One region of the Amycolatopsis sp. NPDC043889 genome, then DNA from elsewhere that is predicted to be linked to it. Evidence: riboswitches for the same ligand, from Rfam matches in the RefSeq annotation. Region 1 holds a riboswitch; the other holds the start of a gene.
What was found. Region 1 has a riboswitch for cobalamin ahead of metE (5-methyltetrahydropteroyltriglutamate--homocysteine S-methyltransferase). Riboswitches for the same ligand answer to the same signal wherever they lie in the genome.
Positions count from the first base shown of each region.

Region 2: linked by a shared signal. The riboswitch ahead of AC0685_RS26625 (ABC transporter substrate-binding protein) and the one ahead of metE (5-methyltetrahydropteroyltriglutamate--homocysteine S-methyltransferase) in region 1 are both predicted to bind cobalamin.

Region 1 is NZ_JBWKEC010000013.1:146,405-150,087, forward strand. Features, by position in the region: gene metE (5-methyltetrahydropteroyltriglutamate--homocysteine S-methyltransferase) at 1-1,804, opposite strand, end outside; cobalamin riboswitch at 1,904-2,126, opposite strand; gene AC0685_RS24015 (ribonucleotide-diphosphate reductase subunit beta) at 2,281-3,357, opposite strand; gene AC0685_RS24020 (ribonucleoside-diphosphate reductase subunit alpha) at 3,432-3,683, opposite strand, start outside.
Region 2 is NZ_JBWKEC010000016.1:73,980-77,662, reverse strand. Features, by position in the region: gene AC0685_RS26630 (ABC transporter permease) at 1-330, opposite strand, end outside; gene AC0685_RS26625 (ABC transporter substrate-binding protein) at 332-1,840, opposite strand; cobalamin riboswitch at 1,921-2,072, opposite strand; gene AC0685_RS26620 (class I SAM-dependent methyltransferase) at 2,111-2,854, shown strand; gene AC0685_RS26615 (TMEM175 family protein) at 2,874-3,506, opposite strand; gene AC0685_RS26610 (DUF6790 family protein) at 3,526-3,683, opposite strand, start outside.

The DNA of each region.
Region 1 (3,683 bases):
CATCCACCTGGATGACGCGGATGCCCGCCTCCTGCAGTTCGTGCACTTCGTCGCGGATGGCCAGCGCCACCTGACGGGCGGTCTCGCCCAGCGGCTGATCGTCGCGGACGAACGACCACGCCAGGATCGTCACCGGTCCGGTCAGCATGCCTTTGACGGGTTTGCCGGTCAGGCCCTGCGCGTAGCGGGCCCACTCGACGGTCATCGGCTCCGGCCGGGAGACGTCGCCGTACAGGATCGGCGGCCGGACGCAGCGCGAACCGTAGGACTGTACCCAGCCGAAGTCGGTGGCCGCGAACCCGGCCAGCCGCTCGGCGAAGTACTGCACCATGTCGTTGCGCTCGGGTTCGCCGTGCACCAGCACGTCCAGGCCGAGGTCCTCCTGCAGCCGGACGACGCGCTCGATCTCCGCCTTCATCGCGGCTTCGTAGCCCGCGTCGTCCAGCGAACCCGCCTTGTGCGCGGCCCGCGCCTTGCGGACGTCGGTGGTCTGCGGGAACGAGCCGATCGTCGTGCTCGGCAACGGCGGCAGCTTCAGCGCGGCCTGCTGAGCCGCCGCGCGCCGGGCGTAGGGGGAGCGGACGGTGTCCTCCGGCCGCAGTGCCTCCAGCCGGGCGCGGACCCCGCTGTCGGCCAGGTCGGCCGCCGTCGCGCGATCCGTGGCCGCGGCACGGGCGGCGGAGAGGTCGACGCCCTCTTCCTTCAGCGCGCGCCCGAGCAAGACGACCTCGTCGACCTTCTGCCTGGCGAAGGCGAGCCAGCCCTTCAGGCGCGGGTGCAGTCCGTCCTCCCGCTCGACGTCGTAGGGCACGTGAAGCAATGAGCAGGACGTCGACACGCTGACCGATTTCGCGATACCCAGCAGCATCGCCGCTCGGCTGAGCGCGCGGGTCGGATCCGTGCGCCAGACGTTGCGCCCGTCCACGACACCGGCCAGCACCTCCTTGTCCCGCAGGGCGGGTTCGGCGGCGACGGCGTCCACAAAGGACTCATCGGTGACGAGGTCGACCGCGATGGCGTCGATCGGAGAGCGCGCGAGCACACCCAAGCCGCGGCCGAGACCGCCGAAGTACCCGGCGACCAGGATCTTGGGCCGCGCGGTCTCCTTCGCGAGCCGGTGGTAGGTGCGGATGAGCGCGTTGAGCTCCCTCTCGGTGCGGTCCGCGGCGAAGGCGGGTTCGTCGAACTGAACCCACTCGACGCCTTCGTCGTGCAGACGGCGCAGCAGCTCGACGTAGCCGTCGAGGAGGTTGTCGAGCAGGTCCAGCGGTCGGAAGTCCTCCGGAGCGGTCTCGGCCGGCTTCGCGAGCAGCAGGAACGTCACCGGGCCCACCAGCACCGGCCGGGTCTCGACACCGACCGCACGGGCTTCGCGGTATTCGTCGAGCGGTTTGGTGCCGGTGAGCGAGAACGTCGTGTCCGGGCCGAGTTCGGGGACGAGGTAGTGGTAGTTCGTGTCGAACCACTTCGTCATCTCCATCGCCGGCGCTTCCTGCACCCCGCGTGCGGCGGCGAAGTAGGTGTCGAGCGGCGAGAGACCGAGCGTCGTGAAGCGCTCCGGCAGCGCTCCGAACAGCTCGGTGGTGTCGAGCACCTGGTCATAGTGGGAGAAGGTGTTGGAGGGGACGGATTTCAGTCCCGCGTCCTTGAGTTCCCGCCAGGTCCTGGTGCGCAGCGCGCGGCCGGTGCCCAGTAGCTCGGCCTCGTCGATCTTGCCCGCCCAGTAGCGTTCGAGTGAACGCTTGAGTTCCCTGTCCGGTCCGATCCGGGGGTAGCCCAGCACAGTCGTGCCGATTTCGGTCACAGCTCTCTCCTCGCGAGCTTGTCGGGCGAGCCCGGAGCGCGCGGGGATGACCGCCGTTCGGTCGTGCCCATCCCACGAGGCCCGGACTCACGCACGCCGTCGGCGCGCGTACCACGGGCAGGTCTTCGGACTCGTGGGCGACTCGCTCGTTCCTACCGGCCGTCGCTTCCCGGGGCGCCATGTCCCAGTGCTTTACCGTGTCTCGCACGGTGACGGCTTTCGTTCCCACATACCGCTGCGGGGCAGTCCCGGATTCGCACCGGGTTCCCTGTTACCTCGACCGGCCTGGGAGGCCGGGCGAACCAGTAGCACCCCGGAGCGTACCGAATTCGGGTCTCGCGTGACTGGAGGCGTAACTCACGTGATCGGAGGCGGAACACGCGTGCCTGGAGACGGAACACGCCGGGCGGAAGTCCGCCCGGCGTGTTCCGTGTTCAAGCACGCGAGTCACGTGCCTGAGCACGCGAGTTCGGGGTTCAGTCCCAGTCGAGGGCACCACCGGACTGGTACTCGATGACGCGGGTCTCGAAGAAGTTCTTCTCCTTCTTGAGGTCCATCGCCTCCGACATCCACGGGAACGGGTTCTCCGTCTCGCCGAAGATCGGCGCGAGACCGATCTGCTGCGCCCGCCGGTCGGTGATGAAGTGCATGTACTGCTCGATCAGCTCGGCCGAGAGCCCGAGCATGCCGCGCGGCATGGTGTCGCGGGCGTAGGCGACCTCGAGTTCGCACGCCTCGGTCAGCATGGTGCGGACCTCGGCCTGGAACTCCTCGGTCCACAGGTGCGGGTTCTCGATCTTGATCTGGTTGATGCAGTCGATGCCGAAGTTCAGGTGGATCGACTCGTCGCGCAGGATGTACTGGTACTGCTCGGCGATGCCGACCATCTTGTTCCGGCGGCCGAGCGACAGGATCTGCGCGAAGCCGGTGTAGAACCACATGCCCTCGAAGATCACGTAGAACGCGACGAGGTCACGCAGGAAGGCCTGGTCGGCCTCCGGCGTCCCGGTCTCGAAGTCCGGGTTCTCCAGGTTCTGCGTGTACTTCAGCGCCCACGCGTCCTTGTCCGAGATGGACGGGACCTCGCGGTACATGTTGAACAGCTCGCCCTCGACCAGGCCGAGGCTCTCGCAGATGTACTGGAAGGTGTGCGTGTGCACGGCCTCCTCGAACGCCTGGCGCAGCAGGTACTGGCGGCATTCGGGGTTGGTGATCTGCCGGTACACCGCGAGCACGATGTTGTTGGCCACCAGCGATTCCGCGGTGGCGAAGAAGCCGAGGTTGCGCTTGAGCATGGTGCGCTCGTCCTCGGTGAGGCCGTCGGGCGACTTCCACAGCGCGATGTCGGCCTGCATGGCGACCTCGGTCGGCATCCAGTGGTTGTTGCAGCCGGCGAGGTACTTCTCCCACGCCCAGGTGTACTTCATCGGCAGCAGCTGGTTGACGTCGGCGCGGGCGTTGATCATCCGCTTGTCGTCGACGTTGATGCGGGCGGCGCCGACTTCGATCTCACCGAGGCCGGTGGCGTCGGTGGAGGCGTCAAAGGTGGTCATGAAGGGCACACTCCAAGAGGCGTCGTGAGTGGTAAGGACGGTTCTAACCGCCCTTACCACTCACGAGGATGTCGTTACTGGCAGGCTTCGCAGTCGGGGTCGTCGATCCGGCAGGCGGCGCCGTCGGCGGCGACGAAGTCGACGTCCGAGACCTTCGGCATCTCCTTCGGCTCCGGCTTGGCGGCCGGTGCGGGCGCGGTGACCGGCACGGCCGGGACCGCGGCGGAAGCCGACGGGGCGGGCGAAGCGGCGGGAGCCGGGGCCGGAGCGGCGGGCTTCGGCGAAGCGGGTGCGGCGGGGGCCGGGGTGGCCGAGACCGCGTTCAG
Region 2 (3,683 bases), on a different contig from region 1:
TACGAGCACGAGCAGGGTCACCCCGGCGAGCAGGGCGGTGGCGGCGAAGCGGCGGGCGATCTCCTCGGTCACCGGGGCGCCGGTCACGAGCGACCGGCCGAGATCACCGGTGAGCAGCCCGGAAAACCAGTGCCCGAACCGGTCGAGGATCGGCTGGTCGAGGCCGAGCCGGTGGCGCACGGTCGCCACCTGCTCGTCGGTGGCCTGCTCGCCGAGCACGACCGACGCCGCGTCGCCGGGGAGCAGCGCGGTCACGGCGAACGTCGCGATCAGCACGAACATCGCCTGCAGAACGGCGAAGCCCAGCCGCCGGGCGGCGTAACCCGGCACGTCAGGACAGCCGGGCGCGGTCGAACCTCGCCCAGTCGAAGGTGTTCGGCGGCGCGGACACCAATCCGGACACCCGCTTCGACACGCCGATCGTCCAGGTGCTGAACCCCCAGGCGAGCAGACCTCCGGATTCGTGCACGATCCGCTGGGCGTCACCGAACAGCGCCAGCCGGGCACTCTCGTCCGGGGTGGCCGCGGCCCGGTCCATGAGGGCGTCGAACTCCGGCGAGGCGAAACCGTTGACGTTGTTCGAACCGCCGGTCCGGAAGCGCTGATTGAGGAACGTCGGCACCGGCAGGGTCGCCGTACGGGTGAGCGCGGCGACCCCCTTGGTCTTGATCTCGCTGAAATAGGTGCTCGACGCGCGAGTGTTCGGTGTGACCTTCAGCCCGATTTCCCCGAGCTGCTGGGAAATCAGGGTGGCCGCGGTGGCGAAGCCCGGATCGACGTCGCTGGTTTCGACGGCGAAGGCCAGCCCCTCCGCGCCCGCCTCCCGGACGAGTGAGCGGGCCGCCTCGACATCGCGGCCGCGCTGGGGGATGCCGGTGGCGTACCCGCGGAGTCCTTTGCCGAACAGGTCGTTGCCGATCTCGCCGCGTCCGGCCAGTGCGACGCGGTTCAGCGCTTCTCTGTCCACTCCGGACAGTACGGCGCGCACCAGCCTCGGATCGGCGAACGGCGGCCGCGTCACGCGCAGCATCATGCCCTGCATCGTCGTTCCCTTGGCTTCGAGCAACGAGACGCGCCCGTCACCGGCCAAGCGGGCCGCGGTACCGGCCGCGAGATCGTGGGCGTAGTCGACCTGCCCGGACAGCAAGGCGTTGACGCGTGCGGCTTCCTCGTTGACCGGTACGAATTCCAGCTCGTCGATGCCCGGCGCGCCGTCCCAATGGGACTCGTTCTTGCGGAACACCGCCGGCCCGCCGGGGGTGAACGAGACGAAACGGAACGGACCGGAGCCGACCGGTGCCGTGAAATCCGTCGTCCCGGCGGGCACGATCTCCGCGCCGGGAGCGCCCCAGCCAGACGGGAACTCGAAGTCGGAAGCCGTCAGTGTCAGCTCGATTTCGGCAGGGGAAACCGCTTTGCTGCGGCCGAAGTCCACCTTCGCGAAGTACTGCCGTGATGAGGACGCCAGTGCGGGATCGGCGATCCGCCGGAAGGTGTAGAGCACGTCGTCCGCCGTGACCGGACGGCCGTCGTGGAAGGCCGCCCGCCGCAGCCGGATCCGCCAGCGTGTGCCGGAATCGTCGCTTTCCCAGGACTCGGCCAGCCGCGGCCGCAACGAGGTGTCGGCGTTGTAGGCGACCAGCGTGTCGAAGAGCGCCTTGGCCCGCGCTTGGTCGACGAAAAGGGAGACCTGAGACGGGTCCAGGGTCTCCTTCGAGCCGCCCGCGGCGAACGCGACCCTCAACCGGCCGGTATCCGCCGGCGCGGTCCCGCACGCGGCCAGCGGCGTGAGAGCGGCCAGGGCGAGCAGCCGCCGGCGGGTGAGCGGATGGCGCGTCATAGGAACCTCCGGGACATCGAGCACTGTCCCGGGCGCGCGGCCGCACGTGAACGGGACCCCGCTCCGTACTCCACGACAGTTGGGGCTGGCGGTACCCGGCGGGCAGTCCGGCTCACGGCGCTGAGACGTCTTCCCAGGCCGTTCACGGTTGCGGGTCAGCGCCGGATTCACACCGGCTTCCCCCGACGGGCACCTTCTTGCGTTGTGGCGCCCACGGTAACCCATGCCAGGGGTGTGCTACACAGGATCAAGATCACGAAGGGGAGGCCGGTGGACGAGAAGCTCGCGGCGGACTGGGTGCGCCGGTGGGACATCCAGCAGGAACGCTACGTCGCGGACCGCGAAGAACGCTTCGCCGTGCTGATCGACGTCGTCGAGCACGTATGCCGTGACGTCGCCGAGCCGCTGGTGCTGGACCTCGGCTGCGGCCCGGGATCGCTGGCCACGAGGCTCGCCGGGCGGCTGCCTCGCGCACGGGTCATCGGCGTGGACAACGACCCGTTCCTGCTCGCCCTCGCCCGGGCCACCCGGCCGCGGCAGGCGGACATCGAGTACCTCCAAGCCGACCTCGCCGAGAGCGGCTGGCTGAAATGGGGGCCGGTCGACGCCGCAGTCTCGACGACCGCGTTGCACTGGCTGCGTCCCGAGCGGCTCGCCGACGTCTACCGTGACCTCGCCGGAGCGCTGAGGGAGGGCGGAGCGCTCGTCAACGGCGACCACCTCTACGACGAACAACCCGGTGTCCGCGACCTCGCCGAGGTGGTCAAGAACCGGCGGGCGGTCCGTGCCGGGGTCGGCGCCAACGAGGAATGGAAGGCCTGGTGGGCGGCGGTCGCCGCCGATCCCGCGCTGCGGGAGCGGTTCACGGCCGACGAGTTGCGCGGCATCTCGACCGGCTACGGCAACCGGCTGAGCCCGCAGGAACACACCAGGCTGCTCCGGGAAGCGGGCTTCGCCGAAGTGGCGCCGGTGTGGCAGTCCGGCGACGACTACGTCCTGACGGCGCTGCGCTGACCCGGTCCGGTCAGGCCGCTCAGGTGCCGGACGACCTGCGGTCCTGGACGCGGCGGGCGACGGCGAGCGTGACAGGCGCCGCGAGCCAGCACAGGTAGGCGACGGCGTCGTCCGTCAGGAACGAGACGGGCACGGAGATCCCGAACACCGCGGCCAAGCAGATGCTGCGCGTCAGGCTCTGGGCGAACACCCGGGGCGGTCCGTCGGTCACGTACAGGTGTTCGCGCCGGATCTCCCTGATGATCAGCGCGAACGACGCGGAGGCCAGGACCTGCACCATCGCGTACAGGCTGAACCGGAGCGGGAACGCTCCCTCGGCGGTGATGACCCGCGTCGCGAACGGCATCAGGACCTGCATGAACAGCCAGACCAGGGTGAGGCTGATCAGGCGGCCGCTCAGCGAGCGGACGTAGGGGAAGATCTCGTGGTGCGCGCGCCAGTGGGCGGAGATCACCGCGAAGCCGAGCGCGAAGGCGAAGTATTCCTTGCCGTGGTCCGAGATCGAGCTCAGCATGGCGCCGGTGGTGTCGCCGTGGGGGATCGGGAGATCCAGCGCCAGCAAGGTGAGCGCGATCGCGATCACCGCGTCGACGAAGACGCTGAGCCGCTCGGCGGCCTTTCCGGTCGCTTGGTCGGTCTGTGTCGTCGTCATGAGGACAGCTCCCGCGGGCTCAAGCGGCGAGTTCCGCGGCGGGCCGCGGGACGGTCGCGAGCCGCCGGGATCGCACGGCAAGGATGATCATGACCGCCGGGATCAGGATGTCGTTGACGAGGACTCCGCCGGTGTTGCCGGGGGAGTGGTCACCGTTGGCGAACCACTGGTAAACGT